4 regions of the Paenibacillus sp. TAB_01 genome follow, and region 4 is predicted to be linked to each of the others. Evidence: riboswitches for the same ligand, from Rfam matches in the RefSeq annotation. Region 4 holds a riboswitch; each other region holds the start of a gene.
What was found. A riboswitch is a leader RNA that binds a small molecule or an ion and turns the genes downstream of it on or off. The one in region 4 is predicted to bind cyclic di-GMP.
Positions count from the first base shown of each region.

Region 1: another riboswitch for cyclic di-GMP. It lies ahead of ACHHV8_RS24325 (hypothetical protein); the one in region 4 lies ahead of ACHHV8_RS04915 (chemotaxis protein CheX).
Region 2: another riboswitch for cyclic di-GMP. It lies ahead of ACHHV8_RS28160 (transglutaminase-like domain-containing protein); the one in region 4 lies ahead of ACHHV8_RS04915 (chemotaxis protein CheX).
Region 3: another riboswitch for cyclic di-GMP. It lies ahead of ACHHV8_RS01495 (cyclic nucleotide-binding domain-containing protein); the one in region 4 lies ahead of ACHHV8_RS04915 (chemotaxis protein CheX).

Region 1 covers NZ_JBIFNP010000001.1:5,003,411-5,011,464, reverse strand. The annotation lists gene ACHHV8_RS24355 (winged helix-turn-helix transcriptional regulator) at 1-62, opposite strand, end outside; partial or broken gene ACHHV8_RS24350 (amino acid permease) at 499-1,910, opposite strand; gene ACHHV8_RS24345 (LysR substrate-binding domain-containing protein) at 2,051-2,944, opposite strand; gene thrC (threonine synthase) at 3,133-4,368, shown strand; gene ACHHV8_RS24335 (iron-sulfur cluster assembly accessory protein) at 4,414-4,716, shown strand; gene ACHHV8_RS24330 (YuzB family protein) at 4,859-5,083, shown strand; cyclic di-GMP riboswitch class I at 5,477-5,565, shown strand; gene ACHHV8_RS24325 (hypothetical protein) at 5,656-5,937, shown strand; gene ACHHV8_RS24320 (leucine-rich repeat domain-containing protein) at 6,164-8,054, shown strand, end outside.
Region 2 covers NZ_JBIFNP010000001.1:5,780,892-5,788,945, reverse strand. The annotation lists gene ACHHV8_RS28170 (SpaA isopeptide-forming pilin-related protein) at 1-497, shown strand, start outside; gene ACHHV8_RS28165 (class D sortase) at 592-1,302, shown strand; cyclic di-GMP riboswitch class I at 1,372-1,464, shown strand; gene ACHHV8_RS28160 (transglutaminase-like domain-containing protein) at 1,479-2,255, shown strand; gene ACHHV8_RS28155 (IS1182 family transposase) at 2,399-3,967, opposite strand; gene ACHHV8_RS28150 (MFS transporter) at 4,367-5,608, shown strand; gene ACHHV8_RS28145 (hypothetical protein) at 6,103-6,468, shown strand; gene ACHHV8_RS28140 (cation:proton antiporter regulatory subunit) at 6,847-7,344, shown strand; partial or broken gene ACHHV8_RS28135 (cation:proton antiporter) at 7,349-8,054, shown strand, end outside.
Region 3 covers NZ_JBIFNP010000001.1:304,953-313,006, forward strand. The annotation lists gene ACHHV8_RS01470 (5'-nucleotidase C-terminal domain-containing protein) at 1-1,822, opposite strand, end outside; gene ACHHV8_RS01475 (HD domain-containing protein) at 2,270-2,908, opposite strand; gene ACHHV8_RS01480 (LysR family transcriptional regulator) at 3,055-3,936, shown strand; partial or broken gene thyA (thymidylate synthase) at 4,091-4,606, shown strand; gene ACHHV8_RS01490 (HD domain-containing phosphohydrolase) at 4,820-5,692, opposite strand; gene ACHHV8_RS01495 (cyclic nucleotide-binding domain-containing protein) at 5,936-6,148, opposite strand; cyclic di-GMP riboswitch class I at 6,584-6,669, opposite strand; gene ACHHV8_RS01500 (MFS transporter) at 7,593-8,054, shown strand, end outside.
Region 4 covers NZ_JBIFNP010000001.1:997,363-1,005,416, forward strand. The annotation lists gene ACHHV8_RS04900 (1-phosphofructokinase family hexose kinase) at 1-929, shown strand, start outside; gene ACHHV8_RS04905 (zinc-binding alcohol dehydrogenase family protein) at 1,475-2,488, shown strand; gene ACHHV8_RS04910 (alpha/beta hydrolase family protein) at 2,728-3,609, shown strand; cyclic di-GMP riboswitch class I at 3,824-3,909, shown strand; gene ACHHV8_RS04915 (chemotaxis protein CheX) at 4,006-4,455, shown strand; gene ACHHV8_RS04920 (sensor histidine kinase) at 4,580-5,689, shown strand; gene ACHHV8_RS04925 (TetR/AcrR family transcriptional regulator) at 5,851-6,732, opposite strand; gene ACHHV8_RS04930 (GbsR/MarR family transcriptional regulator) at 7,037-7,510, shown strand; gene ACHHV8_RS04935 (efflux RND transporter permease subunit) at 7,559-8,054, shown strand, end outside.

The sequences.
Region 1 (8,054 bases), 4.0 Mb from region 4:
TGTTTAGGCACGTAGTTGCTGGGCTTGGCGATTAGTTTGCCGGTGGTTCCGCTTTCAGGCATAGACATTCATTCCTCATCCTCTCCACATAGCTTCTTACTTGCGGGTAACTAAATATAGATAGGGACCTTAGTGAACAAACAATTCACTACTTTCCATAGTAAAGAACTGCGGATAAAATATCAAGGCCGGGGCCGGAACCTCTCTGTATAAAAAATAAGGAAGACGCCTGCCCAAGGCGGGACCGCTCGAAAAAGCCGCCGCTGCGGGTACGGATCGTTCTGCCGAGTCTGCTGGGCATCCAATGCCCGTTTGCATGGCAAACGTCCGTACTTTGTCTTACGGATCTCTCCGCTCAAAACGGTTGGAATCTATCCGATGGACAAAGTCGAACGCCTGCGCATCTGCTCTGCAGAAGGATACCGCACTTTGGCCGGCTTTCTTAGCTGCCCTGCTTGTGTGGTGGCATCTTCCTTACTTTATTTTGTTTAAAGTGAATCAGGCGTCTCTGAATGCAGCATCCAGCTTGACCGGATCGTCGAACCGGCATTCCTCCAGACGCAGCACCTTCGTTTTATGCTTCCATTTATATCCGAGCCAAAAGATAAGAAACATCGGAATACCGATGTAGGAGGCGAATAAATACGCCCAATCCACGTGTCCGTCCTTGAAGGCGCCCATACATTGGCCGATGATGACGATCACGCAGAGAATACCGGCGAGCCAAGGCCCGAATGGGAACCATTTGGCGCGGTAAGGCAGCTCCTCGAGCTTATGCCCCTGGGCGATAAACGCCTTTCTGAACCGGTAATGGCTTGCAGCGATCCCGACCCATGCGATGAAGCCGGACATGCCGGAGGCGTTCAGCAGCCAGGTATATACGACGCCGTCCCCGAAGGAGGAGGACATAAAAGCAAACATACCGAGCGCGCCCGTAACGATCAACGCGTATACCGGCACGCCGGAGCGGTTCAGCTTCGTCAAAAACCGCGGGGCTTTGCCTTCCTTGGCCAGCGCCCACAGCATCCGCGTGGAGGCGTACATGCCGGAATTGCCCGCTGACAGCACGGAGGTGAGGATAACCGCATTCATCACCGATGCGGCGATGCTTAAGCCGGCCTTTTCGAACACCATCGTAAAAGGACTCATAGCTACGCTGTCGCTCGCCAGGTTGTCGCTTGTGTAGGGGACCAGCAGACCGATAATAAGAATGGCCAGCATATAGAAAAGCACGATCCGCCAAAATACGCTGCGGATGAACCGGGCACATTCTCGCGCGGGTTGTCGCTCTCGCCTGCGGCTACGCCGACAAGCTCGGTTCCCTGAAACGAGAAGCCTGCCGCCATAAAGACGCTGAGCGTCGCCAGAATGCCGCCCGGGAACGGAGCGTCGCCGGCCGTAAAGTTCGTGAAGCCGACCGGTCCTGCCGACCGGAAAATGCCCAGGATCATCATCAGACCGATGATGATAAAAATGATGACGGTTACGACTTTAATCAGCGCAAACCAGAACTCCGATTCCCCGTACGCTTTGACGGAAAGCAGGTTCAGACCGACCATCAGAATCAGGAACAGGGCGCTCCATAGCAGCGAGGAGCTGTCGGGAAACCAGAATTTCATGATCAAGGTGGCGGCTGACAGCTCCGCGGCGATGGTAATCGCCCAGTTGTACCAGTAGTTCCAGCCGAGCGCGAAACCTATGGAAGGATCGATGAACTTGGACGCATAGGTGCTGAACGTACCGGAGACCGGTAAATAAGCCGCCATTTCTCCAAGGCTGGTAACGAGAAAATAAACCATGATGCCAATCGTAAAGTAGGCCAAAAGCGCACCGCCCGGACCTGCCGTATGTACGGCGCCGCCGCTCGCCAGAAACAGGCCGGTTCCGATGGACCCGCCCAATGCGATCATTGTCATATGCCTGGCATTCAGGCCTCTGCGCAGCTGACCCTGGGACTGCTGTTTGTTATTAGATGCCAATGTGTGCACACTCCTTATCTCCATTAAAACATAATAGAGAAAAGTTTCATTATTGTCCAATGGTTAATAACTTATAATTGTTCTATTTTTTCCCTTACCCATGTCAGAAAGGAGCCGGCTGCAGGAGAAAGCTCCTCGTCCGCCCGCATACAGACGGCGATCGGATTGGTCAGCTGAGCGTCGCTTATGTAAACCCGCGCCGCTTTTCCTTCAAGGACGGCCTCGCGCACCTCCAGCGCGGAAAGGAAGCTTGCGCCATATCCGGCCGAGACGGCGCGGATGGTTTCGCTTAGACCGTTGAACTGGAGGCCGGGCGCAGGAGCGCCGAGATTATGCAGCCTGCACAAGGCGAGCAGCTTCTCCCGGGTGGAGCTCCCCTCCTCGCGCAAAATAAACGGCTCCCGGACTATCTCCTCGAGCGTCACCTGCGTATCTGCGAGCCGGTGTCCGGCCGGCACGACAAACCAGAGCTCGTCCTCCAGCAGCTCCTCGCGCACCACCCCTTCGGGCTCCTCTCTGCTGCCCCCGATAAACGCCAGGTCCGCTTCGTAATGGAGCAGCTGCCGGTAAGCGGCTTTGGAGTTTGCCGTGGTCAGGCTTATGCGGATTCCCTGGTTCGCCTGCCGGTAGGCGGTCATCCATGCCGGAAGCATGTAATTGGCCGGCAGGTACGTTGCGCATAGATGGAGCGTTCCCTGCAGACCGTCCCTGTATTCCGCCATTTCCCTCAGCATGCTCCGTTCCAGCGAAAATAACCGCGAGGCATGCTTGTACAGCAGCTCCCCTGCGGAGGTCATCTGAACGCCTCTGCCTTTCGGAGCCAGCAGAGGCAGCCCGAGCTCCTGCTCCAGATTGCGGATTTGGGCGGTGACCGCGGGCTGGCTCAAGTGAAGCTTGTCGGCGGCTTTGGTCACGCCGCCGCAGGCAATCGTCTCGTAAAACAGCTTTAACGCGTGTAAATTCATCGGAGAAATCGGCTCCTTGTTCGCTTGTTTAAATCATCAGTTTTATTGATGATTTGCCAAAAAACATATATTAGATTTATATAATGTTTTCTCTTATTGTAAGAGGCAGGAACGCGGCGCGCAAGGCGCGGACGAAGCGATAACCCGATTATAACCTTAGGAGTGAAGAGGATGAGTTTTCATTATCAATGTACGGAATGCCCGGCGCAATGGCCGGCGGAGCGGTCCGCAGCCCCTTTTTATGCGAATGCGGCGGATTGCTGGATGTGGTCAGGGAGTGGAGCGGCATCGACAGCGAACAGCTCAAGAGAGTCTGGGACGAGCGCTTGTCGGAGCGGATGACGCCTTATGCCGGAGGCGTATGGCGTTACAAGGAGCTGATTTTCCCCGACCTGGAAGCGCGCTGGATTACGACAAAATATGAAGGCAACACGGGGCTGTACCCTTCCGAATCGCTTGCCCGTCTGGCAGGCGTACGGAAGCTGCTGCTGAAGGCACAGAGCGAGAACCCGAGCGGTTCCTTCAAAGACAACGGGATGACAGTGGCGGTATCCCACGGGCGCTCGCTCGGCTATAAGCGGTTTACCTGCACCTCCACGGGCAATACCTCCGCCTCGCTTGCCATGTATGCGGCCATTGGTGGCTGCTCTTCGCACGTTTTCCTGCCCGGCCGTCATATTTCGCCGAACAAGGTTCGCCAGACGGCGGCATACGGCGCCGAGCTGATCCGGTTCGACGGCACCTATGACGACGGCATCCGCTTTAGCGAGCGGTACAGCGAGCGGCTGGGGCTCTACGTCTGCAATTCCATCAATCCATTCCGGATCGAAGGGCAAAAAAGCATCGTTTACGAAATCGCCCACCAGCTCGGCTGGCAGCTGCCGGATTGGATCGTCCTGCCGGGCGGTGCTTTAAGCAACGCTGCGGCCTTAGGCAAAGGGCTGCTTGAGTTGAAGCAGCTCGGCTTCATCGACAAGCTGCCGCGGGTTGCAATTGTCCAGGCCGAAGGCGCGAGCCCGTTTCACCGGATGGTGGCGGGAGGCCGAAGCGTCCTGACGCCCGAAGCGAATCCGCACACTGTGGCTTTCGCTTTGAATATCGGCAATCCGCCCAGCTGGAAAAAAGCGCTGCGCTCCGTCATCGGCGGGCTGAATGGCGTCACCGCCGCGGTTTCCGATGCGGAGATCATGGAAGCGAAGGCGCTTATCGACCGGAGCGGCATCGGCTGCGAGCCGGCTTCGGCGGCTTCCTTAGCAGGGCTGAAACAGCTGGCAGACAGAGGAATTGTCGATGCGGAGGAAACGGCGGTGTGCATTCTGACGGGACATTTGCTGAAAGATACGGAGGCGGTCTCTTATCAGGAGAATTTGGCCGCAGCCGATTTGACATGGGAGTCCGTCAACGGGTTGCTTTCCCGCGGTTGATTCTTTACAATAAGGAGAAAACCACAAGTGGGAGATGTTATACTGATGAATTGCAAAATTTCTCGCAACGCGGCAAAAATGCTGCTTGCTGAACTAGAAAAAGAAGAGAATAAAGAATTAAAGCTTCGCGTATACGTTACGCACAGCCATGGCGATCACGCCCATTACGGTATGAGCCTTGATACTCCTACCGACAAGGACGAAGTTGTTTCGACGGACAAGAACATCGACGTTATTTTGCAAAAGGACGAGCCTCTGCTGGACGGCGTGCGGATCGACTACTTCTTCACTCCTGAAGAAGGCTTTGCAGTGACGAATCCAAGCAAAGGGAACCACGGCGACCACTAGGCCGTATGCTTCGATGGACGGAAGGCGGGACTGGCCTGCGCTCTATGCGGGCGGCCGTCCTCCATGCCGTACCGCCCGTAGGTAAGTAAGGCAGCTTCCGTTTCAATGGAGAGCTGATGTGGCAGGAAAGGAATTGTAAGTCATGGCGAACGATATTCGCGTCTGCGATAAATGCAAGCATATGAAGATGAAAACTGCGCTGCCGAAGCTTCAGAAGCTGGCGCCCGAGGCCGAGATTAAGGTAGGCTGCAAGTCATATTGCGGACCTTGCTCGCGGTTTGCATTCATTTATATTAATGGACGGTATGTTACAGGAGCGACAGAAGACGAAGCGATTGAGAAAGCGCGGAAATATGTAAAGAAATAAGACGTTCGGCTGAAAAGCCGGACGTTCTTTTTTGGAGCACATAAGTGAGGTCCCGGTCAAACGGAGCTAAGAGGCGCTGACGCGCGCGAGCCCGGATGCTCGTGCCGGTCACTGCATAGCGGGAGGGCGGGGCCGGCTCGCCGCAGCCATCTTTGTAGGCCTTTGGCCGGGGCTGATGCTGAGCCGTTGGAAAGGGGCGCCGAGGTTTGTTCCTGGACCGGACTTCTGCTGCCGGGAGCCTGAATTAATTGGAGAAATTAGCAGCTTTATCTTAAAATAGGGCTTTGGGGCGTGGAAAACGAATAAAAATAGGTACAAAGATATATGTATTCGCCAGGGACTATCTTATATGCTAAAGTTGTCGTAATTTGTAGTACAAATTTACTTCAACTGCCCGATAAATGGCAAAGCAAGCGAAAGCTTGTGACGCAAAGCTACAGGGGCGAAGGATGCTTGAAGCGTCCCGCCAGCCAGCTGCCGAAGGAATTGGTGATGCGTTATAGATGCTTGCGGACTCCTGCCTGGGCAAAGGGAGTCCTATTCTTTTTTTACGGGAGAGGAGGAACGGTGATTTGGGGAATGAGGAGAAGAGCGTGATGACAAGGGAAGGGTTTTATGCGGTGATCGGCAAAGATATGCTGGGCGTTTATTTGTCCAGCGACGGACCTAAAATGTTCGTAAACAAGGAAGTGTTCGATTTAAAGGGCACCTTGCTGGGATGTGGAAATGGTGATGGGAAAGCGAAGCCATTTGATCACCTTTTATTGGCGCGGGGAAGTGAAGTTTTCGCTGCGCAGCGAGATGGAGAACGATCTGTTTCTAAGCTTGTACGATTATTTAAGCTGCCGCTCTGAGGTTAAGCGCTTGGCCTAGTTCCTCGGGCGGATCGGGTAGGAAGCAAGGCCATTCATTGAAAAAGCATGCGGCTGCAGTTCCCGCGTAGGGGCTGCGGCAGCATGTTTTTTTCTTGCTGCCGTCTTTACTGCCTTTTTTGTGAAAATTTTACACAAATGAAGGAATTTTGTGGAATCCATAGAATTACCAGAGGTTATGCCTACGTACATAGAACAGGAGACCTATATGGACAAACGACAACGACCTTCCCTCGCTTTACAAGCAATTATTCTTTCCGCGCTGCTTGCCGCTCCGATAAGCGCCGTGATCCCTGCTTCCGTGCAGGCGGAGAGCTTGCAGTTAGTGCCCGATACCCAGCTGGAGACAGCGATTCGAAAGCAATTGAAGAAGCCGGCGGGCGAGCTGACTCCCGAGGATCTGGAGCGGATGAGCACCCTGGTTTGGATCGGAACCAAGGGCAAGAACGGCATCGGCGAATTGACCGGTTTGCAGTATGCCTCGGCATTGAGCAAGCTGATCCTGCGAAACAATCAAATCACGGATGTATATCCTCTCAGCGGGCTGAAGAAGCTTACAGCGCTCGACCTGACCGGCAACCGGATCGAAGATATCCGGACGCTGAGCGAACTGCCGAGGCTGCATATGTTATTTCTCGACGGAAATCCGGTTCATGACCCGAAGGGCTTATGGCAGCTGACCGGGCTGGAGCAGCTGTTTATTTCGCAGGCAGGCATCACGGATTTGTCCGGGATAGAAGGAATGGAGAAGCTGAAAGTGCTCGACTTGTCCTCCAATCCGCTTCAGGAGCTGGGAGGCTTATCCAAGCTGACCGGGCTGGAGCATTTGTTTCTCAACCAGACAGGGTTGACGGAGATCGGGGCGCTTCGTTCCATGACAGGCTTGAAGACGCTCTATTTAAAAAATAATCAAATCTCCGATTTAACGGCTTTAACCGCTCTTCCCCGGCTTCGCGAGGTTTATTTGGAAGGCAACCCGCTGACACCGGCTGCGGCCGATGTCCTTAGAGAGCTGCAGGGAAGGGGAGTCGAGATCAGCTATGATACCGACAAGCTGCCGGGCTTTGAGCTGCCGATTACGGTCTCTGTCGACGATGAGAGAATCCGCTTCGAGCAGCCTCCGCTGAATGAGGAGGGAACGGTGCTCGTGCCTTTCCGGCCTGTTTTTGAGAAGCTTGGGCTTCAGATTGCCTGGGATGAACAGAAGCAGCAGGTGACAGGGAAGAAGGAAGGCTTGGAAATCGTTCTTTCGATTGGAGCAAACGAGGCTCTGGTCAACGGAACCCCAGTACAGCTGAGCGCAGCTCCGAGCTTAAGGGAAGGGACAACCTTCGTGCCGCTTCGTTTTGTAGGCGAGGCTTCACAGAAGCAGGTGTACTGGAACAAGGAGAAGCTCGCCGTTTACCTGGTGACGCCTGTGACGGACGGGATCGGGAAAGCTTACGATGCGTCGGGAAGCTTGCTTTACGCGGGGAGCTTCCGCAACGGCAAATATGACGGACAGGGCACTTCTTATAACCTGAACGGAGATGTGGAATATGAAGGCGGCTGGAAAAACGGCAGCAAGGAAGGCCGCGGCAAGCTGTACGATCTGCAGGGCAGGCTCCTGCAAGCAGGTCAGTTCTCCCATAACGTACTGGAAGGCTTCGGCAAAATCTATTGGGCGGACGGGAGCAAATGGTCCGGCAGCGTGAAGAACGGCAAGCCGAACGGGCCTGGCAAGCTGTACGACGCCGAGGGACGGTTGTTTTACGCCGGCGAAGTGGCGGATAATGCCCTTCAGGGCCACGGCACCGTATATTATGCCGAAGGCGGTTCTTATACCGGCGAATTTGTACAAGGGGTCAGCTCCGGCAGGGGAGAGGTCCGCTATGCCAACGGCGAGCGGTTCGAAGGCACAGTGAAGGATGACGAGATGGTCGAGGGCAAATATTATTTGGATTCCTCGTATTTATGGTTTGAGGGAACCTTCAAGCACAACGATTTCGCTGAAGGGACGATGTATTTCTCCAACGGCTCCACTTATACGGGGAGCTTCGTGAACAATGAATTCGATCGGGGCGTCTTTAAGGACCGCGGCGGCCAAGTCCTTCATCCGG
Region 2 (8,054 bases), 4.8 Mb from region 4:
CACCAACACCGACACCGACACCGGCGCCAACACCGACACCAGCACCAGAGCCGTCACCAACGCCAGCATCAGCACCAGAGCCAGTACCAACACAGGTGCCGGCAGCGGATGAGAAGACGACGGAGCAGGATATTCCGATTGACGGCAGCATAAATGTGCCTCTTGGAGGATTATCCGTCATTAACAAGCAGCCGGAGAACGGGACGGCTACGATCGATCCTGACGGGCATTGGACCTATACGCCTAATCCGGGCTTTGTCGGAACGGATCAAATTACCGTGGTGATCAAGGATGAGGATGGCAATGAGTCGGATCTATTGATTAACGTGGATGTTCGAAAGGTACCCCTTGGCAGCGGCAGCTCGCCAAATAAGGGGAATGCAGGAGAAATGCTTCCGAAGACAGGAGAAGCAAGCCATACTGTTGTAGAGCTGTCCGGTCTTTTCTTGATCCTTTTGGGATTGGCCTTACATCGGAAATTTACGAAGAAGGCATAGCTGTTTGATCTTATTTTCACAAGTCTGTCGGCCGGCGGCCGGCAGATTTTTTTTCCACAATAAGCAGCCGCTTGGTTTGCGGGAGGAGGGCCGGATGATAAAAAAAATTGTGCCGATGCTATGTATATTCCTCGGGATTCTCGTACTTCTTTATCCTACGCTTAACGACCGTTATGAGAGCTACCGGCAGCAGAAAATAATGAAGCAGTGGACGGAGAATCTGAAGCAGATCGATACGGCGCCTGAGATGGCTGCAGCCAATCTTTCGCCGGCTGCAGCCGTTCCCCTCTCGACAAACGCGGGAGCGGTTGAATTGGGCCCGCAGCTGTTGAGAGCCGAGACAGAGCCGCCGCAGGAGCCAACGCAGGGCCAGACGCAGGGCCAGACGCAGCAATCCGCGCTGCCGGGTCATGTCGAAGGTGTTTTAATCATCGATAAGATTCGGCTGAAGCTGCCTATCTTGACGGATGCTACTGTGGACAATCTGAAGCTGTCTGTTGCCAGCATCGCCAACACGGGCAAAGCAGGGGCCGTTGGAAATTATGCCATTGCCGGTCATCGAAATTTGACCTACGGAAAAAACTTCAATAGGCTGGATGAAGTCGAAATAGGAGATCGGATCGAGGTAGACACGGGGACGCAGCAGTATTGGTATCAGGTTCAGGAGAAGCTGTATGTGCTGCCGGAAGAAGTATGGGTTCTGAAGGGAAACGGCAGGGACAAGGAAATTACGCTGATCACATGCCATCCTATGCAAAATCCTACACACCGTCTCGTCATTAAGGGTAAACTAGTAGAAAAGTAATAAAATCTATTCAATTAAAAGGGCATATGCTATAATACGTCTATAAAAAAATATAATTTCGGTGCTTTCAACCGATAAAGGCAAATTCAGTGAAAGCTGAAGACGCAAAGCTATAGGGCCTTCCTTAGTCAGCAGTGACTAAGATGGCAGCCAGTTACCGAAAGGGGAGCTTTTTTATGTTTAAAAAAGTGCTCGCAATGTCCTTATTTGCGGTTCTTTTGTTTTTGTCGCCAATTCAAAATTTAGGAGCCTCTGCATCCGCAGCGTTTTCGCTGGATAAAAGTGTTCTGGATAAAGGAATCATTACGGTTAACGGTCCGCAAAGCGATGGAGTCCAAACTATAGTCCGCATCTCGAAAGACGATGCCCATTATGACTACCGTTTTATCAATGGGGCGCATTACCCGCTGCAATTAGGCAACGGCACCTATACGGTTATGGTCGCTGAGCTGATAGCGGATAACAAATATAAAGTGGTTACGAAAGAAAATGTAGAGCTGCGGCTAGCGGATGAAAATGCCGTGTATCTGCAATCCATCTCGCTCATCGACTGGAACGGCGGCACGAAAGCTGTTGGCGAGGCAGCGAAGCTGACGAATGAAAGCATGACGGACATGGAAAAAGTGACCGCAATTTACACTTACATTACTCAAACGATCAAGTATGATGATGGTAAAGCACAAAGCGTCAGCAATGACTATATTCCAAACCTGGATGCCGTTTACGATGCATCTGCCGGTATCTGCTACGATTACGCCGCCACCTTGGCAGCTATGGCCCGAAGCTTAAACATTCCGACGCGCTTGGTTATGGGCTATGAGGCCAGCGCCCCTGAAACCTATCACGCATGGAATCAGGTTTATTTAAAAGACAGCGGCACATGGGTGACGGTAGATCCGACATATGACGCAGCACGCGTGCAAAACGGCGAGCAGCCCCCGATCCTGAAGTGACCCGGCGAATTATACGATCACGCAAGTATATTAATTAATAGGATGCGCATCACATCCAAATTTTGAAGAAGGGGCTGTCCCAAAAGTAAATTTGGAGACACCCTCTGGAACAAAATAAGATGACATTCGAAAAAACCAAGGAGCTATGCGATCTGTTCTCGCTTAGCTCCTTGGTTTTTGGTATCTATTGCAGCTTTCTTAAGTAGATTGTGGGCAAGGGAAAGCCACCCGACCTCCAGACTTACTTTTGGTAAGCCACGAAGCAGAAATCTTCTAAATCCTCGGTTGTTTTTCATATCACCAAACACAGGCTCCGGCTCGATCATGCGCCTCACTGCCAGGGCATAACCCTCTTCACTGCGGAGCTTTTGCCTTGCTTGGCCCTTTAGCCGCAAATACTTCATGCTGACTTTGATCTCACGGTTACCTTGGGCCTTCGTACACTGTGGTTTCAGCGGGCATTCCTCACAGCTGGTGCTTCGGTAATGCCTGTGTTCGATTTCATACCCACTTTCTTTTTTTTCCTTACTTACCCTACGAAAATGGAGCGGTTGTCCGGCTGCGCATGTCCACGTGTCTTGCTCGCTGTTGTAGGTCCAGTTGTCGATCTTACTGATGTCCTTTTGCCATGCCTTGCTTTTTTCGCGATGGTACGTGCTGTACTTTACAATGGCTTCGACTTTGTTCTGCTCCAAATAGTCATAATTCTCCTCACCGCCATAGCCCGCATCAGCGATGACGGTGTGTGGCAGCTTGCCGAACTGTGATTTTATTTTCTCCAGATGAGGGATGAGGCAGCGCGTATCGGTCGGCCGCTGGTGAACGCTGTAGCCGAGAATGAATTGATTTTCAGTGCCAATCTGTACGTTGTAACCCGGCTTGAGCTGGCCATTTCGCATGTGGTCTTCTTTCATTCGCATAAATGTGGCGTCATGGTCCGTTTTGCTGTAGCTGTTTCGATTTCCTAAGATGATCTCATGTGTCTCATACTTTTGGAGCCGCGGAAGCAAGTCCTTGCGGAGCGCACGCACCGCCTTCTTTAGCGGTTTATCTTTAGGCTTCTCCTGCAGGCGCTCTTCCAACTGCTTGACGGCATGTGCCAGCTTTTCACTTGTGATGGCAGATGACTCTCCCAGCTCGTGAAGATCCCTGCCCTCATGTGCTCCTTCTTCTTGCCTCTCAGCTTCTTCAATGGCGGCGAACAAGGTCTGGACTTTCTCCTGGAGCTTGGCCTTGTGCTTCACGACAGCCTTTCCCCAAACAAACGTATAGCGGTTGGCATTGGCTTCGATCTTCGTGCCGTCCACAAAGTAATGCTCCAACTGCACATAGTTCTCCTCTGCGAGGAATTGAAGAACGGCCGTAAACACAGTCTCCAGTACAGTTTTCATTCGTTCCGAACGAAAGCGGTTGATGGTACGAAAGTCCGGGCGCTGCCTGCCTGCGATCCACATAAACATGATGTTTTCACGGACAGCCTTGGCAATCTGGCGAGAGGAGTAGATGCGTTGTGTGTAGGCATAAATGATGACTTTGGTTAACATCTTGGGGTGATAGCTATCTCGTCCGCCTCCGGGGTAAGCGGCGTCGAAGATAGCGGCGTCGAGACGATTGACGGCAGTGTTTACAACGCGAACGAGGTGGTTTGCTGGAATGTCCTCTTCTAAATCCATTGGCAGGCAAAGTTGATCCATGGTATATTGAATGTACAAAAGAAACCTCTCCTTTATGTGAATGGTGGGTGGTACTTCCATTTTACCAAAGGTAGGTTTCTTTTTGTTGTACAAAATGAGAGGGCGTCCCTCAGTCATTTAATGACTTATGGGACACCCTCTTTTTTCTTATGCCGGTTAATGATGGATAAGAGCTTAAATGAGTAATAAACGATTTTACCGATTTTTGCTCTACTGTTTAATAAGAGAAGAAGATAGGATAGAACTAACGATTTTGCGGAGGTGTCAGTTATGGGAAAAAGCATAAGTGCAGCGAAAGTCATCAGGTTTCAAAAAAGATCACATCACCGGTAGAGGATATGCGTGCTTGTGGAACGGAGGTAACCGGGAAGCATGCGACCTACTCCATCTGCCGTAATCGGAGAGGCGGGCCCGGATATGATGAAATTTCATGCATCGCAGGTTTATACCGTCATGGGCTTCTGGACATCGTTGGCCAATACAACGATGTTTACAACCTATGCTGTTTATCAGGTTATCGCGGTAGGACTGAACCCAGTTCAACTGATGCTAGTAGGAACGGTTCTGGAAGTAACCGTACTTTTATTTGAAGGCATCGCGGGAGTGATAGCCGACACGTACAGCCGCAGGCTGTCGGTTCTCATTGGCACATTCGTGTTGGGCTTCGGCTTTTTGCTGGAAGGCAGTGTGATCTGGCTGGCGCAGGCGGTTCCGATCCTATCGGCGTTTCTCTGGCTGTTACTGTCCCAGGTGATTTTCGGCGTTGGCCACACCTTTATAAGCGGTGCGGATGCGGCCTGGGTGGTTGATGAGGCCGGCGAGGAAAACACGGGCCGTATTTTTCTAAAAGCCAAGCGCGCGGGGCTGCTGGGCACTTTGATCGGCATAGCAGTAAGTGTGTGGCTGTCGTTTCTTGAACCGAACCTTCCTTATATAGGAGGAGGGATGCTCTACCTGCTGCTTGGCATCTTTCTGCTGATTTATATGAAGGAAACCCAATTTGTCAGTGTACAGCAACAAGATGAAGCGGTTTCGCACTGGGCGAATTTAAAAGCGACGTGGGTATCGGGCACCCGGGTTATCCGGCGGCAGCCGGTGCTTTTAATGGTCTTGCTCGTCACGCTGTTTAGCGGCGCAGCCTCGGAAGGATACGACCGCTTATGGCAGGCGCATCTCATTACAGATATCGGTTTTCCGCAAAGTCCGCCCTTTTGGATCGGTCTTATCGCCGTCGTCTCAACTTTGGCGAGTTTGCTGGTCATGCGGGCGGCGGAGCGGCGGATCGATCTAAACAACGAGCGGATCGTCTTGCGCGGCATGATCCTGCTGACCGTGCTGCGGATTGCGGCTATCCTGGCGTTAGCTCTATCCCAGAGCTTTGCTTGGGCGCTTGCCGCCGTCCTTCTGTTTGAAATCGTACGCACGCTGACGAGCCCGGTATACGATACCTGGCTCAACCTGAACGTGGACGGCCGTTCGCGTGCAACGGTGCTCTCCATGATGAGCCAATCGGATGCCCTCGGACAGACAGCCGGCGAACCCTGCGTCGGATGGATCGGCCAACGTTTTTCTATACGGGCGTCCCTTGTCGCCGCCGCGGTCCTGCTGGTTCCGGTGTTAGCGGTTTACAACCGTGTGCGAACCAAGCATCAGCGTTGAGGAGATGGTGGGGGACTCCGGTGGGGCATCCTCCCCCAGAAGATACCCTCCGGAGTCGAGGTCACTGAAAAACTTACGGAGGGTACGGAAGTGTTCTGTAGAAGCGAAAGCGTTCGCCTTTGTCCCTGGATTTCAACCGCTACAAGCGGAATATAATCAGAGAAATCCAGGGACAACAGCGATCGGAAGAATATTCCGTACTCGTAGCAATGACTTTTTCAGTGGCCTCCCTGCGTCTGTGCTCATTTTTCACTTCAGAGAGGTTCGAGACAGCCCGAGCTGCCGGATGAAACCGGCAGCTTTTTAACTTTGACTGGCTTGTATACCCTTGGACGACCTGGTTCCCAAGGGGCCTGAGGGAGGTTCGCGTCAAATATTCAAGCTGGTGAATCATCCGGGATGCAAATTCGATTTTGCCCAATAACTGTTCAAATATTGCTGAATTAGACCATTTTATGGTTTAATTCAATTAAATTTGAAGAAAAATGGGGTGAATGAGCATGTTATCTCGTGATAACTCGTCAAAACACTGGTTTTCTTTGATTTTAATTGCAGTGTTCATGCTGTTTGCAACACCGACCCCCATCCCGGAGGGAGGCGCGAGCGAGTCCGCCCGGACTTCCGTTTCGCAAGGCATGGAATATTTCACGAATCAAGCTACGGTTCGCAAGCAATCCTCCGTTTCTGAAGGAATGCGCTTCGCCGCGTTTCTAACTGCACTTTCGCTTGCTATGCGCTCTCTGCTGAAGGCAGCCCCCCGAATGCTGCCGGAAACTCACCTCTCGTTTTATCCCCGAATTGCCCGTCTGTTGACGCGAATGCTTCTCACCCCTATCAAATTTACTTCGCTGTACGTATAACCTTGTCCCGCACTGTATTCCAACCTCACATCGTTTTTTCAACCGTTGATCGAGCGGTTTTATTTGAATTGCCGTTAAATTAAGGATCGTATCCAGCATGGATTATTGTTTTTTTGCAATGGCGTTGCGTGGCTTCTTTGGGCTGCATTATTTTGAAAAAAACAGCACAGCTTGTTCCGCTTGTCCAAAAGCGGCATGGCGCATTTAGCGCACCCTGGCTTCATTTTGAAAAAAATGGGGAGACAGAGGGCTTGTTTGCTTATGCCCGAAACGGGCTTGCCCTACCCAGTCCAGTCCGTGAGGACATAGAACAAGGAACAGGCGCGCAGCATGGTGCGCCAAGCTTGCTGAGAAAGAGGAACAGGAGGATCCAAGCCTATGAATATTAAAGAAAGCGATCTCCTCGGTATCGGCAAAAAATATCAGCTGCTGACCCGGAGCGGGGATAAAGTTGTGATGGTCGTCCATGATGACGGCCGCAGAGAATGCTACCACTATGACCATTACGATGCCGAGGACAGCCTTTCGATGATCACGCTGGATGATGAAGAGGCGCGTCTGGTAGCAGAAATCATCGGGGGAATGACCTATAAGCCGAAAGCTTTGGAGACGATTGAAATGGCGCTCGACGAGCTCGTCATCGAATGGTACCGGGTGGAGGCGGACTACAAGGCCGTAGGCCGGACGATCGGGGAGCTGAACGTCCGGCAAGCCTCCGGCGCTACAATCATTGCGGTTGTAGAGAAGCATTCGGGGGTCAAGCGGATTAATCCGGGGCCGGAGGTCGTTATTACGTCGGATTGCACTCTTATCGTGGCGGGCGAGAGGAGGCAGCAGAAATATTTCAAAACCATCTTAATGAATGGATGTGAATGAGCCTATGAACTATATGGTGTTTGAAATTGGCGTTGCGATTGCGCTTATCGCGCTTTCCGGCCTGCTGTCCGCCAAGCTGCTGAGGTGCTCGGTCATTCCATTCTATATCTTGGTCGGGATGGCGGTAGGCACCGCACTCCTTTGAATGGTGGCACTTCGATCTGCGGTTTATTTCTAGCGGACCGCTGATCGAGTTTCTGGGCCGCATCGGCGTCTTGTTTCTGCTCTTCTACCTGGGACTGGAGTTCTCGGTCGGCCGGCTTGTCAAGTCCGGCCGATCGATTGCGGTCGGCGGGACTCCCGCTGCTGGAGCTGCTCGTGGTTGCCGGCATTACGACGATTTCCTCCAGTGCGATCGTGGCCAAGGTGCTGGTGGATCTGAAGCGGACGGCCAATCCGGAGACGGAAATGATTCTGGGCATCATAATGTTCGAGGACGTATTCCTCGCGATTTATATCTCGGTCTTCTCCGGGCTTGTGCTCAGCCGCTCGACGTCGGTCGGGGGCATTGCGCTCTCCGCTCTTATCGCTCTGGGCTTTATGCTCTTCGTGCTGATCATCGGCCGGAAGGCTGTGCCCTTGTTGAACCGGATTTTAAATATTCGTTCCAACGAGCTGTTTATGCTCATTATTTTCGCGGGGCTTTTTATCATAGCCGGGTTCTCGGAGACGATTCACGTAGCCGAGGCGATCGGTGCGCTGCTCGTCGG
Region 3 (8,054 bases), 690 kb from region 4:
GCAGCCGTTTGATCTGCTCCGCCGTCATGGTGCCGGTCCGGTTATAGCTGCTGAACGGCAGCACCTCGAACATCATGCCGTAAGTCACTTTGCCCGGTTCGATATTCGCAGCAAGCCCGCCGATAGGGGTGAAGGCGATGTCCGACTGCTCCGCTGCGCGCATGGCATCCGTGACGGAATTCCCAAGCGGGGCTGCTCCGTCGCGCTCCTGCCCGCCGTTGACGCCGTAACGGAACGACCGGGCAGTCCACTTATCCGCTGCCTGCGCTATGACGACGTGCGTTTGCTCGCTGGTTTGAGCTTGATACTGTGCGGCAATCTGCTGCACGTCCGGGTCGGGCGTCGTCAGATCCGCATAGGTTTCAAGCAGGCCGGCGCTGGAGGAAACGACCTTGCGGGAGGCTTTATCCACGTAAAGCTGGATATGTCCCAAGCCGTACAGCCGGCTCTCCGATGCGACAACCGGAATGCCGTTGGCGTTCCCGGCAACGCTGCGGTGCGAGTGGCCGCCCACTATCGCGTCGAGCGTATCGGTGCCGGTCCCGTCCGCCAGCTCGGCGAGCTCGCCCTTAATTGGAGCTGACGGGGCAGCCTGTTCTCCGGAAAGACTGGAGATGATGAGCACGAGATCGCAGCCCTTCGCCTTTAATTCTGCGGAAAGCGACTTGGCGTAAGAGAGCGGCTCGGCAAAGGAGAGCCTTTCGATATCGGCCGCTTTGGCCGTCGTTTGCGTTTGGGGAGTCGTGAGGCCGATGATGCCGATTTGGAGTCCGCCTTTGCGGATGATCGTGTAAGGCTGGGCCCAGCCGGCCCGCTTACCCGTCGCATCATCGATAATATTGGCCCCGAGAAGAGGGAAGGGAGCCTGCTTGATATGGTTCATCAGCACATCGCGCCCGAAATAGAACTCATGGCTGCCGATGGCGGCCGCATCGTAAGGCATGCGGGCCATGGCATCAAGGACGGCTTGCCCGTTCGTCGTATCGGAGACGAGCGTTCCCTGCCAGGCGTCTCCGCCGTCGACTACGACAGTGCCTTCCGGGTTAACGGAGCGGTAGTCGTATACGACACCGGCCGCCGTATCGATACCGCCCCGCGCACGGCTGCTCTGTTGATCGAGCCGGCTCTCGATATGGCCGCGGATACCGCCCGTCGCGAGGATGTCGATCTTCTGATAGACGATGGGCTTTATCGCTTTGGCCGCTTCGTCCCGGGTGGCGGCGCCCTGCGGGTGAAAGCTCGCTCCGAGTACGGGATCGAACAACCCGCTGAGCACGGCGTAAGCCACATAAGGCCGGGCCCAGCTGGAGATCGCATCCTTATCTTTAAAATAGTTCAAAACATTCGTATTGACCTTAGGATCGTCACCTTTATTCAAAATTCTTACGATCATGACCGCCAATTCCTCGCGAGTGACGGCCCGGTTCGGCTCAAAGCGTCCGAACTCATTGCCCTGCACGATGCCTGCCGTAACGGCATTGGCTACGGCTTCAAGCTGCCAGTCGTCCAGATCCGGGAACGGCGCGCTCAGGTTATCGCTTGGGGCCAGCTTGGCGGCGCGGTTCACCATCGTGACAAGCTCTGCCCTTGTAATGGGGCGGGAGCCGTGCAAATCGGGATCGTTCGGGTATCCCTCGACGATCCCTTTTTCTTTGGCGAGCTGAAGATCGCTCTTCGGATGAACGGCCGCCGCTGCCGCCGGCTCGGAGGCTTCGGCCGTGGGAAGGAGCCGCGCCCCTGAAAGGCTCTGAAATCCGTACAATGAAGAAGCTAACAGGCAGATGACGCCGACTGCTTTCATTTTCCTAGACTTGTTGAGCATGGTGGTGTCCTCCTAAGAGTTTTTGCGCCAGCAAAACTGGCTTCGAAAGCATACGCTGAGTTTTTGCGCCAGCAAAACTGGCTTTGAAAGCATTTTCTTCTATTATACTTTCAGCCTCGCGAGAAACCTGTAGAAAATTGATAGGCGCCCGAGCCGCGGAATCCTCGTCGTTTTCCCCTTTTTCGACAAGGGGAAGCGGTCTTGACGGCAGCTGTCGATCGCGGTAGCCCGGTCGGCGAGCTAATAAGGCGAAATCATGCTTGCAGCCAGCCATTCAGCTACGGCATGCAAAAAAAACTTGCAGACCCTGTTCCGATAAAATGGAACGTTGTCTACAAGCTGAGCCTGAGCCGGCTCTCACGGGAGGGAGGGTGCTCTTCGGCATGTTGGCTGGGCATTCGTTCTCGTGCTGCATAGCGATACGGGCACTGAGCGTATCCATCGGAGTTATTCGCTCCATTTGGAATGGAGGACACAATCGCAGAAGCTGGGACGTGTATATCCCGGCAGGAGCAGCTCGCAAACATCGGATTTGATGTTGCCGAAGGTCGTTTCCGGCTTGTGCTTGAACCCTTCCAAAAATGCGGGTAAGATCTTCTGCTTGAACTGATTGCGCGGAAAAGCATCAACGACCTGTTGGCGCATTGTTTGCGATATGAGCTCGAAATTTTGTCCCATGACGTCATAACCGACACCGAAATACATAAGCGCTACTTCCGATTCTTTATGTTCCGCTATGCCAAGGGTTGTGTGCAGAGCAATGGAATCCCATACCAGCCGGATCGACTCCTCCGGGACACCGCGGCTTCTTAGAAAATCACGGGCGGCGTTAGCCCCGTCCACTTCAAAGCGTTTGTCCGGGCTGCTGTATTTGGAAGTGAGTCCTATATCGTGGAATAGGGAGCTGATGTAGAGCAATTCAGGATCAAACTTTACACCGTTTTGATTCCCTTGAATGGCGGCAAAAAGAAATACCCGGTTTGAATGATTCCACAACAGCTCGTTACCGTGCTCTTGCAGCAATTCGGCGGCTTCGAGAGCCAGCTTGCTATCGGGAATGGTTACATTCGCGATTAATTTTGACATGGGATCCTGACCTCCTGGTAAATTCATCTGGTACAAGCTTTATTCTAGGGTTCAATATTTGATAGATCAATACTATTGTTTCTATTATAATGATAGATAGAATAAATGATTCAAGCCTGCTGCACAGCCTGCGAGGAGGAAATGCTTTGGAACTAAGACAGCTGGAGTGCTTTAAAACGGTATGCCGTGAGCTGCATTTTACGAGGGCCTCTGAAATACTGGGAATCACACAGCCCACATTGAGCTATCAAATCAAGCTGCTGGAAGACGAGCTGGGCGTTCCCCTTTTTAACCGGATCGGCAAAAAAATATCGATGACGGCAGCCGGGGAAATTTTATATAAGCATTGCCATACGGTCTTTGCTTCTTTGGCGGGAGCCCGTCAGGAAATTCATGAATGGCAGCGCTCCGAGCGCGGATCGCTTGCGGTTGCCGCCTTGATCGGCGAAATCAATGAGCTTGTTTCCCGCTTATTGGGCGAGTTCTACAAGGCGCATCCTAAGCTGCAGTTTACATTACGTGGAATGGAGGATGTCACAAGGCCGCTGATTCTGGAGGAGCTTGATTTCGCCGTGACGATTCTGACGGAAGAGGATGAACGCTTTGAGCAGATACCGCTTTATGAAGAAGAATTTTATTTGGTGACGAATCAGGATCATCCGTTGGCCGGGCATTCGACTGTCCCGTTTGATGAAATCAGAAATCAGCATGTCGTGATGTTCCCCGCAACGCATCGGTGCCGTCAAATGATTGATTCGGTATGCTCGGTTAAGGGCTTTCAATTACATCCCCGGATTGAAACCACGACCATCGAATCTTTGCTGCTCTTGATTGGGGCCGGAGCGGGAGTGTCCATTTTGTCAAAGACCTTGCTGGAGTTATACGATACGCGGGATTTGAAGGTGATTCCGTTGTCGAATCCCTCGCTGCGCAGGAAAGTAGGTATTATTTACCTTAAAAGTAAATATATCGGAGGCGCTGCACGAGCATTTATTCAACTCCTTCAAAAGCACGTTTCACTCGATTGAACCGGGCGGCCGGAGCAACGGCACTGCCCGATGCTGGGAATATCAGGTTTCATGCAGGGGAATGAATCTATAGTTAAAAACCTAAACTCGTTATATAATGATATTTATTCATTTCACACGCCGCGGCGAAGAAATTTATTATTAGAGGTGAACAATGAAAGCTTATTTGGATTTGCTTCAGGATATTTTAGACCATGGCGTACAAAAAGGGGACCGCACCGGAACCGGCACGATATCGGTTTTCGGCCGCCAGCTTCGGGTCGACTTAGCGGAAGGCTTTCCTCTGCTGACGACGAAGAAGCTGCATGTGCGGTCGATCTTTCATGAGCTGCTCTGGTTTTTGAGCGGGGATACGAACATCGGCTATTTGCAGGACAATGGGGTCACCATCTGGGACGAGTGGGCGGATGAGAACGGCGATCTGGGACCGGTCTACGGCTCGCAGTGGCGCTCTTGGCCCGCGCCGGACGGCCGGCATATCGACCAGATCAGCCAGGTTGTCGAGCAGATAAAGCATAATCCCGATTCCCGCAGACATTTGGTCGTAGCCTGGAATCCGGCGGAGGTGGACCGGATGGCGCTGCCGCCTTGCCACTATGCATTTCAATTTTATGTAGCGGAGGGCAAGCTGTCCTGCATGTTCCAGATGCGGTCGGTCGATACGTTCCTTTTTCGGTAGGAAAAAATATTGATTAAGACAGGAGGGAATTGATATAAAAGTTGTGGGCGTAGCCCAAGCGGGAGCGTCCAGAAGTAGGAAAAGGCAAATTGTTTATCTTTGCGATAAATCAATGATCTATCTGAATTGATTTATTTTAATGGTCACTATTCCGAGAGCGTCTCTTAGTATGCTCTTCAGATTACATTCCCAAACTATGCGACACTAAAAGTAATAGATTATACGAAATCTAGTGAGTGCTAACAAGCTAACAGGAGGTAATTTAGTGAAATTAAACGACCATTTTAAGGCATTTATCGGGGAAATATCATTGAATCCAACGAGAGAAGATAGAATAGACAGCGCGTTTGAGACTTGGGCGGACATTCTAAAGAACGATGAAGAAATAAAAGATAAAATTATTGTTCCGTTCACTCCGTATGGATATCCGCTGCCATCCTCACGTTCATGATGCTGTAGAGCGACAAGTGCTTGTCTGCATGTGATCCCGGCAGTACGTCTCATTATTTCAAAACCATAAACTGTATGTTGGTTTATTTGATGAAACTCATCAGGGGTTAGTTTTTCCGGTTTATTAATGATCTCATCAGGGATCTTTACCTTTCCAATATCATGTAAAAATCCTGCAATGGTTAACTCTAATAGTTCTTGCGCTCGTATGCCTCTCGCTCTACCAATAAGTTGGGATATAATTGCAACCCCGATACTATGCCTGTAAGTATATTCATCGTGTTGCTTTAGGTGGGTAAAAATATGATGCAGATCCGGATGTTCACTCATTACTGTAACAACGGGAATAATTTTTTCGTGAACATAATTTAATGGTATATGTTTTAAATAACGTACCTTATCAAACGCGACTTTAATTTCATTAATTGCAGAATTGACGAGATGAAGAATAGATGCTTGCTCTACGTCATCTTCTTTTATCGCTATACCTTGGTGCAATAAATATTGAATGTCTCTACGTGTAAGTACAGATAACTTGGGTACAACCAAAACGCCGTTCCTATTGTAAAAATTTTTGTTAATTCGGAAGCCAACGTACTGGTATTGACTGGAGTGACTTTCTTTCATTCAACCACCGCTTTCTCCAGCTTACTTTTTGATATTCCCGGTTCGGTTCCCATGCTTGATCGCGAGCTTCACCAGGCTTTTGACTACTCGTTCTTTTGCATCTAAAAATGTAAGATCTTGGACTTCTTGGTTGGTTTCACGAAGTCTACCGCATAATTCTTTGATATGCTTAGGCTAATATCAAAGTTATCTTTTAATAAATTGGTAAAGTCATGAGCCGATAATGAAAGGATCTGTGTATCTTCAATAGCTTGAGCAGTGGCGCGAACGCGGTTTACCTTCCAGCAATGATAGCTCTCCGAACGCTTCACCCGCAGCAAATACCGTCAAGATTTCTTCCTCGCCGCTGTTACGATTGGATGTGTAGATTTTCACGCTGCCCGAGATCACGATATAAAAAATCAATCCCATTTCGTGCTCACGAAAGAGGATCGTCCCTGCTTTATATGTTTTCACCTTGCTGACTCTTGAAATACTTTGCAATTGCTGATCGCTGAGGTTATTGAATAATGGTGCTTTTCCTAGTATTTCAATCTTATAACCTCCAAGAATTATGCTAGCTTCTTAATATTATTTGCATCGAAGGTCGTGTTTTCGATTAATTCATATATTTCCGTACAATATCTTCCAACACAAACCCGACCTGCAAACATTTTTGTTACTCTTACCAGTTTATTTGCCTTAAGTATTGTGTTTGCTCCTGTCTGACCTCCGATAATCTTTGCAGAAATACTGCCCCCGGCTTCTCGTGACCTGAGGCAGTTAAGAGTGCTGGGTAAAGCATTCTAATACTGACTTGATCGTCAACTATCATTATCTTTGCTGCTGGATTCTCCTCCTTTATCAATAAAAAAATAACCCAGAAATGGATGATGGCAAATACTCACCCAAATCGGCAACTTGGCGATCATAAAGGGATGCTCCTTCGATCCATAGCTTTGCATCCCTTTCTTTCGAAAGGTTTGTCATTATCGATTGGCTATAATCGTTACCCTTACATAGTCCATTTGAACTATATAAAGTATACGATGCCAACAATATTCTGTCGAAACCACCTTAATGATTCTGGTCTTATTTTTCGACATTTCATGACTGAAAATGAATCATTTCATCATGAATTATAAACCGTTGAGGTGCATTTTTGGAGAAATAAGCATATGGGAAAAATCGAGTTGCGAAGAAGGAAAGTATTTATTCACATCAAATTCACCAAAGAATACCGGAATAACCGTTTGTCTTTAAGAACATCGTAAGTAAGAAGTTTAATAGTAAAATCACACCGCCAATTGTAATCGCTCCGGTCTATGGAACAAGAAGGATTCGTACTACAATCCATGATCGCGTCCATCTTTCGGGTATCCACCAGCCGTATAAGACGGTATAAATTAATGTGCTTAAAATGTAAAAGAAAACTGAAATGGCAACGATTGAAACAGCGGATTCCGAAAAAACCAAACACATTAAGCCTAAAATATAAATAATGATTACCGCGAACGCTGCAAAGGCGAGTACCTTTGAAAGAGGTGCCGCCTCTGCTTATCTTCTGCTGCTATTTCATCCCGAACTTCACTTTCGACTTCGTATCGAACTTCGTCTTTAATTCTTGATCTTTCGTACGAATCCATTTTGTACCGTCTCCATTCGACCTATAGAAAGGGATTTGGCATACATAGATTTAATAACGCAAAAAGACTGTAATCCTCTAAACTAAAGGATTACGTTAATATGGAGCTGTGGCGAGATCAGTTCCTCTTTGATGTTATTAAAGGGCGGTTTTGTTCAATTAAACTGATGCAAAGAACTATTGTCATGCATTTCATACTTCGATGCACATGGTAGTGATCCGCTTGTACAATCAAAAGGGTACAACAACAACTACTATAGAGAGTCGGTGTAGAATATGACCAAATCGTTCTGGTTAGTGTTTTATTCAATGTTGATTTTAATGATGAGTACTAATATTCCTTCGCCCCTTTACCAATTATATCAGATGAGATACGGCTTCTCGCCGCTCGTCCTTACGCTGATATTTGCTACCTATGCCGTGGTGCTGATTCCTTCGTTAGCGTTGTTTGGCAAGGCGTCGGATCGCTATGGGAGAAAGAAACTGATTGCGGCTGGATCCGTGACTTCGATAATGGCCTCCGTATTGTTTGCATGCTCCTCTGGGATATGGATGCTGTTCGTAGCGAGAGCTTTGCAAGGGATTGCTGTAGGTATGCTCAGTGGGGCAGGGTCTGCTGCGTTAATGGAGTTGAACCCCTATCCGAACAAGCAGTCGGCGGCGCTTGCGGCGTCAATCGCGACAGCGGGCGGAACAGCCATAGGCCCCCTTATCGGCGGTGCAGCCGCCCAATACGCC
Region 4 (8,054 bases):
CCTTGAATGCGGCTATCGATAAGACGTATTATTTGCCCCGTTTTCCATTGGGGCATGTATCCAGGGTGAACAACCTCTATGCCGAGCCGGGAGGCAAAGGGATTAACGTCGCCCGCGTGGTTCACCAGCTAGGCTGCCCGGTTGTTGCGACCGGCTTTCTGGGAGGGAGCAACGGGGACTGGATCCGTAAAGGGCTGGACCGTCAAGGACTTCGACACGATTTTGTAAGCGTTGAAGGAGAGTCCCGGCTTTGCCTGAACATGATCGATGAAGCGACCGGCGTCTCTACGGAGGTGCTGGAGCCCGGGCCTGTCATATCGGCCAAGGAAATGAGCAGGCTGGCGGATACGGTATACCGTCTGGCCTGCAGGTCATCGGTCGTCTGCTTCAGCGGCAGTCTCCCTCGGGGAGTCCCGGACGATTATTATGCGCAGCTGATCACGCTGGCGAAGGCGGCGGGAGCGCTGGCCTTTCTCGATACAAGCGGCTCTGCGCTGAGGCATGCGGTCGATGCGGCTCCGTATTTCATCAAGCCGAATGAGGACGAAATGGCGCAGCTGACAGGTCAGGCGCGGGAAGCCGGTGCCCCTTGGGCTGCGGAGGATACGCAGCTGGACACGCTGCACGAGAAGGGGATTGAGCTGATCAGCGTCACGCTGGGAGCCAAAGGATCACACAGCTCTTACGGGGGCAAACGGTATACTGCTCTTTCACCGCAGGTGCAGCCGGTGAATACAGTAGGGTGCGGAGATGCGTATACAGCCGGTATGGCGGTTGCGACCCTGCGCAAGCAGCCGCTCGAGGCATGCCTTGCCTACGCTGCGGCGGCAGGCTCGGCCAATGCGCTGACGGCCCGTGCCGGTTATGTGGACCCGCAGGATGTAGAGCAGCTGCTTGGGCAGGTCGTTGTAAGGGAAGAGCCGCACTAGACACTAGCGGAGTGCGGCGGAATGAAGATGAATCGGCCAAGGCAGGAGCCGAGGGCGCTAAAGAAACGGGCGGAGCGTACGCAACCGTACTGCAGCAGCGTAAGCGTTCGCCTGTGTCCTAGAAGCTCAACCCGATTCAAAGCGAGGGGATCATCGGTTGGTTGAGCCTCAAGGACAACAGTTGCGCGCTTGCAAAGCCGTCAGACAGGCTTCGTAAGCTTAAGCCTGGAAGCAGGTATTGTGCGCGCAGCGATGTTTTTTAACAGCCAGGTGCAGAAGCCCTGGCTGTTTCTTTTTTCACTCCCGCCTCTCCGACGTTCTCGGATCTTAAGTGCGCACTGCGGGGCAGCCAAGTCCGGGTCTTTTGCCGCCTGCTGCTTAAGCCGGTCCCTTGAAGAGGGAGACATCGGACAAATAGTTAGGGCAGGAGGAAAACATCCGAAGCTTATTTTAGATACGGGAAGGAAACCGCTTTCTAAATAGAGAATCCATAGTAAGAGAAATTCCATCCTTTTATCCTACTTTGAAAAGAGGCGACCTGATTCATGAGAACGATCGTGTGTGAAGAGCCGAACCGCTTTGCTTTAAAAGAAACGGATATGCCTGCGGCGGCGGAAGGGGAAGCGCTGGTGCGGATTCGCCGCATCGGCATTTGCGGCACGGATTTGCATGCTTACCGCGGCAATCAGCCGTTTTTTGAATACCCGCGTATTCTTGGGCATGAGCTTGCAGGTGAAATTGTGGAGATCGGCAGCAACAGCCGGGGGTTGAAGGCGGGCGATCCGGTAGCGGTTTTGCCGTATCTGGAATGCGGACGCTGCATCGCCTGCCGGTCGGGCAAAACGAACTGCTGCACGCAGATGAAAGTGCTCGGCGTCCATCAGGATGGCGGCATGCGGGAGTATATAGCGGTGCCCGCCGATCATCTGCTGAAAGCGGAGGGCTTGGGACTGGAGCAGACGGCTATCGTCGAATGCTTGAGCATCGGGGCTCATGCGGTACGCCGGGCAGCGATTACTCCAGGCGAATTCGCGCTTGTGATCGGAGCGGGGCCGATCGGACTCGGCGTCATGAAGTTCGCCAAGCTGGCGGGCGCTCGGGTCATCGCGCTCGATATGAATGAGGGCCGGCTTGAGTACTGCAGGGAATGGGCGCCTGCCGACTACACGGTGAATGTAAAGAACGATCCGTTGAAGGAAATCGAAGCGATCACCGGCGGTGATTTGCCGACGGTGGTATTCGATGCAACAGGCAATGCCAAATCGATGGAAAGCTCCTTCCAATATGTATCGCATGGCGGTCGGCTGGTTTTCGTAGGGCTGGTGAAGGCCGATCTATCCTTTCACGATCCGGAGTTCCACAAGCGTGAGCTTACCCTGATGAGCAGCCGGAATGCGACAATTGTTGATTTCGAGCATGTGATCGACAGTCTGCGCAGCGGACACATCGATACGGATTCATTTATTACCCACCGCGTCGGCTTCGAGGACATGATCGGCTCGTATGAAGCCTGGCTGAAGCCGGAAACCGGAGTCATCAAAGCGATGGTGGAGCTGTAAAAGCACGCATCCGCATCAGTATCAGCATCAGTATATGGCGGCGGCCATTTCAAGCTGCGAGCCGGCCGGGCGGTGAAGCCCTTCCGGCTTGCGGCTTTGTTTGCATGCCCTCTCATAAACCGAAGCCTCTGCAGCAAGATTAAAGCCTGCGGCTCGGAGTATGGTACAATGAATTTATTCCTATTAAACTTATCAGGTTCATCGTAATTACTCATTTAATTGAGAGGGAGTGGTACTGTATGAGTACACATGAGGCGGAAATGATTCAGGAGCCTTTCATTCGGGAAGCGGGGCAGCTGCCGTCGGGAGAACCGCTTTATATCCGCGGAGAGATCGTGACCCTTGCCGGCTCGGGAGAAGCATCGGGAGCTGTACGCCGGCCGGTGCTGGTCATCTGCCACGGCTTTAAGGGTTTTAAGGATTGGGGATTCTTTCCGTATGCCACCCGGCGGTTTGCGGAGGCGGGCTTTTATACGGTCACGTTTAATTTTTCCTGCAACGGCGTCGCCGAAACGGATTTCGATGAGCTGGACAAGTTCGCGCTGAATACTTATTCGCGGGAGCAGCAGGATCTTACATATCTGCTTCACGCCCTAGGCATCGGGGAGCTGCCTCGTTCCGAGCAGGCTGATGCCGGGAAGATATGCTTGCTCGGCCACAGCCGCGGAGGGGGCAGCAGCATCGTTTATGCCGCGGACCATCCCAATGAGATTAGCGCCGTGGTAACCTGGAACGGCATCGCCAAAGCGGATTTGTTCGACGATGCGTTCAAGGAGCAGATAGCCGAACAGGGCGTTGCCTATGTAGCGAATGCAAGGACCGGACAGCAGATGCCGATTCGCGCTTCCTTCTACGAGGACTTGAAGGAGCAGGGCGAGCGGTTCGATATCGTCAAGCGGCTCGCCGGGCTGGAGCTTCCCGTGCTGCAGGTGCAGGGAGACCAGGATTCGCCCCGCTTGCGGGAAGGCTTTGAAGCGCTGCGCCTGGGAGCGCCGCAGCACGGCATCGCCTTGATCCAGGCGGGAAACCATACCTTCGGGGCGGTACACCCGTTTGCTTCGACAACACCGCAGCTGGAGGAAGCGATCCGCGTGACGCTGGAATTTTTGAAGCGCAGCTAGAACCGGAAGGTCGCCGCTCGAGTCATGCATCCGGGACTCCGCAGACAGGTATCCGGACGGAAGAGCTATGTGAAGCGGTAAGGATGGCGCGACCTCCGATGGATATCCTTGGGCGGATAGTCACGCATTTTACGTACGGTCGGCGTGAAAATCAGTACTATTTTATCAGATTGTGTGGTACAATGGTTCCGAACTTTATTATTCCAATGTGAGAAATCGATAATGGCAAACCTGTTGAAAGGCAGGGACGCAAAGCTGCGGGCCTAAGGGGGCAATCCCTACGGCAGCCGAGCCGCCGAAAGCTGCGCTCATATTCTAGGTTAGCTAGAACAGGACTGCTCATTTCGGGCAGTCCTTTTTTTGATATACATTTATTTTGCAAAGGGGTTGTATGATGTGCAGGCCAGTCTGGTCAATCCGTTCCTGTCTTCCTCGATTCATGTTATCGAGACCTTGATTCAAATCAAACCTTCGGTCGGTCAATTAAGCGTTCAAAAGATCGACTATCTCCACCATTATATATGGTTCAAAATCGGTATTATCGGTTCCTTGAACAAGGATATTTTGTTCGGTTTTCCGGAAACCGTCGCTTTCCGGATGGTGTCGGGCATGATGGGCGGATATCCTATAACGGAATTCGACGAAATGTGTCAGAGCGCCGTAGGGGAGCTTGGCAATATGATTAGCGGGAATGCCAGCGCGATCTTGTATCAGCAGGGCATCGAGGTGGACATTACGCCGCCCCATCTGGTTCAACAGACAGGGTATACCTGGGGGGAAAAGGTATTCAGCATCCCGCTGACGATTGACACCATCGGACAATTTCACATCTACATTTCGACATAAAACGCGCTTCTCATAGGCCGTAAGTTTGAGTAAAACAAGCATAGTAGAGCATTGTTCCCAGTATTCGGATATGCTATGTTTAAAAACAGAGATATGCATCCTATTTACGGGCAGGTTTTTAGCGATGAAGATAGAGCCACGACTGATGGAACTCAGGGACAACAAAGCGAATTTGATCAATTATTGGATTGAACAATTCAATGATCAGTTTGTGGATAGATTTGAATACGGCATTTTATACAAACAGGGCGAGGCTTTGTTCGAATTCTTTATCGATCTGCTTAAGCCGGCGGAGGAACATCCGATCCAGTGGAAGGTCGATGAATGGTGCAGGATTTATAATGAGATGAATGTACATATCATTCATATTATTACCGGCGCGCACTTGTGGAGAAAGACGTTCCTGGAAGCGGGAAGCGATCTGGTGTCGCTTGAGCTGTACCGGGAGATCAGCTACCGGATCGACCAGTTCGAGCGGGTGCTGTGCGAGTGCTACTGGAACCAGGCCGTATCCGCGATGCGGGAGAAGGATCAGGCCATTCACGCTCTGCATGACGACCGGATTAACCTGGTCGGGAAAATGGCGGCCAGCATGGCGCATGAAATCCGCAACCCTTTGACAGCGATTAAAGGCTTCCTGAAGCTGCTCAGTACGGGAATCCAGCATGCCGATTCGAATAAAGGGCAGACCTATATTCAATACATAGAAAATGAACTGAACCACATTCATATGCAGGTGACCGGGTTCTTAAGCTTCTCCAAGCGGCCTATTATGGAAGAGGAGCTAGCCGTGCTTCCGCTCAAGCCGACGCTGGAATACAGCTTATCCCTTCTGGGACCGCGATTGATTAATGAGAATGTCGAGCTGACCGTTTCCGTTCCCTCGGATCTGTACGTCCGGGTACAGAAGCTGGCGTTTCAGCAGGTGCTGTCCAATTTGATTAATAATGGCATCGATGCCCTTTCCGATATGAAGAGCAATAAAAAAATGCACATTTCATGCTTCGAGGATCAGCAGCAGGTGCATATTCATATCAGCAATAACGGTCCGCGGATTCCGGAAAGCATTTCCGGCACGATCTTCGCCCCGTTCGTCACGAACAAATCGGACGGGACCGGTCTGGGCCTTGCCATCTGCAAGCAGATCATGACCAAAAACAACGGCGACATCACATTTACGAGCAACGAGCATGCTACGACATTTATGCTCTCCTTCGAAAAAAACGCGTCCTGAGGCACGAGACAGGCGTCGCTTGCACATCGAAGGACAGGAACATGAGCAGGAGACGGGCGGTACGGCCGGCGCATGAAAATATAAAAAGTTAGAAGCCATGCCTTCCGATAAAGGGAAAGCATGGCTTCTTTTTTTCATCAGCAGGCGGACCGGGAGGCCGCTTATCCTTTGCACAGCTTGCCTGCGACCGATTCGATCGTGTCGCAGAGCGGAGGGTAAGGCTCGCTCAGGCTTTGCAGGTAGGTGTACATGCCTTGAATAATGACATCGTTAGGATGATCCTTAGCGAATTCGGCATCGAGAGCCTGGAGAGCCAGCAGCATGGACTGCGAGGCTTGAGGATCCGTTACATGATCTCTAACCGCCTGCTTCACCTGCTCCATGAAGGTGTGCAGAGATGCGTCTTCCGTCAAGGCTGCGGGCTGCTGGAAGATGTAGGACGCCTCAAGCAGCGGACCTTGTTTTTTGCTCAGAATGCCTTGAGCGAGATCATCCAGCCGTTCGACCAGATAGACGGAAAGCTGTTCAATATCAAGCGGATGATGGTAGCAAATATAGTAGAAGAAGTACTCCTTCAGCATGCCGTTCAGCATTGCGGACAGGTCTATGGCATGAGCTTCGACGGCCGGGCCGTACAATTCGACGATTTTCGTTTGAAACCAGGCCAGCCCGGCGAGATTCTGCTCGAAGCAGAACTGCTGAATCGCTTCGTTCTGCGTAAACAGCATGCCTTTGACCTGCATGTTCAAGAAATCTTTATTTTCCATAACCAGCTTGCACTGCAGCGTAATGGCCTGCACGAGCAGCTCCTTGGTTGTAAGCGCTTGATCCTGCGACGCCTGATGCAGCTGTTCAAAGTAGGAGTGGAAGTAATGCTTGAAGATCGAAATAATGAGCTCTTCCTTGGAATGAAAATGAAGGTAGAAGGAGCCTTTGGATACCCCGGCCAACGAAACGATATCCTGAATGGATGTATTATGGTAATCCCGTTCTCCGAAGAGCTTGATTGCCGCTTGAATGAGCAGCATTTTTTTATCGTTCAAACCGTTTCACTTCCCTAATAGGCAATGGGCAAACGCTGGAATATAAAGCTACCGTCATTGTAACGTCCGCCAACTTTGAAGTCAAGGATGTGACTGACCGGTCAGTTTTGAAGGAAAACTTAATTTTAATCATAAAATAGATTGAATAATTACTAAATATTGTTTATATTCTTATTTGGAATGACCGGTCAGTTTGAAACCGTCAGGGGATCGTTAACGTAATTCTTTATGATTTGAAAGCTGTAGTAGCGAGGAGTGTGTCATGAATGCCATGCATAGAACGGTCTTAGACATAAGGGAGGAGATGAGTCACCATCTGTCTCTCCTCTTCGAAAACGACGGGTACAGTCCGCTTGTAGGCAAAATATTCGCCGTGCTGTTGTTTGCGCCGGAGCCTGTAAGCCTGCGGGAGCTGGCGGATGGATTGGGCGTCAGCAAAGCCGCTGTGAGCGTCCAGATTCGGAGCATGGGCCGCAATGCGCTGTGCCGCAAGTTACATAAGGGGAACGACCGCAAGGATTATTACTACCTTTCGGACGATATCAGCTTGAAGGTGATTCAGTCCGTATCGCAGAAACTGCTGGCAGGCCAGCAGATGATTCATACCGCTCTGGAAGCTATCAACAGCTTATGCCGGGTCGAACCCGAAGAGCTGGCCGCACGGGATATCGTCAAGCTGCGCATGACGGAGCTGTCGGCTATGTATGACCTGTCGGCCTGCAGGCTCAAAGGGCTGGAGAACGAATGGGCGCTTCGGACCAAGGGCGGTTACAAGTAGAAAGGGAGCTTCGCAATCCAGGAAGCCAAGTAACGGAGGAGTCAAGAGATGAATAAGTTAACGAATTTTTCATTAAAAAATATCGCGGCCATTCTTATTATCAGCTTCCTCTTGTTTGCTGCCGGCGGTTTTGCGGCATCAACACTGAAGCAGGAGAATATGCCGGATATTTCGCTTCCGGTTGTATTCGTGAGTACTACCTACCCGGCGCCTCCCAAAGATGTGATGGAGGATGTGACCAAGAAGCTGGAGAAGCGGATCGTGGGGATCGAGGGTCTGAAGAAAATTTCGTCCACATCCAACGATAATTTCTCGGCGATTACCGTCGAGCTGGTCAATGGACGCAGTCCGGACGACGCCAAGGACGATATCGAAAGCGTTCTGGCCGACGTCGAGCTTCCTTCCAATGCAGGGAAGCCCAAGGTGTCCAAGTTCGGCAGTAACGATTTCCCTGTATTTTTCGCTGCCCTCTCGGGAGGCAACGGCATGAATCAGGAGGAATTGAACCGGATCTATAAAGATACCATTGAACCGACCTTGAGCG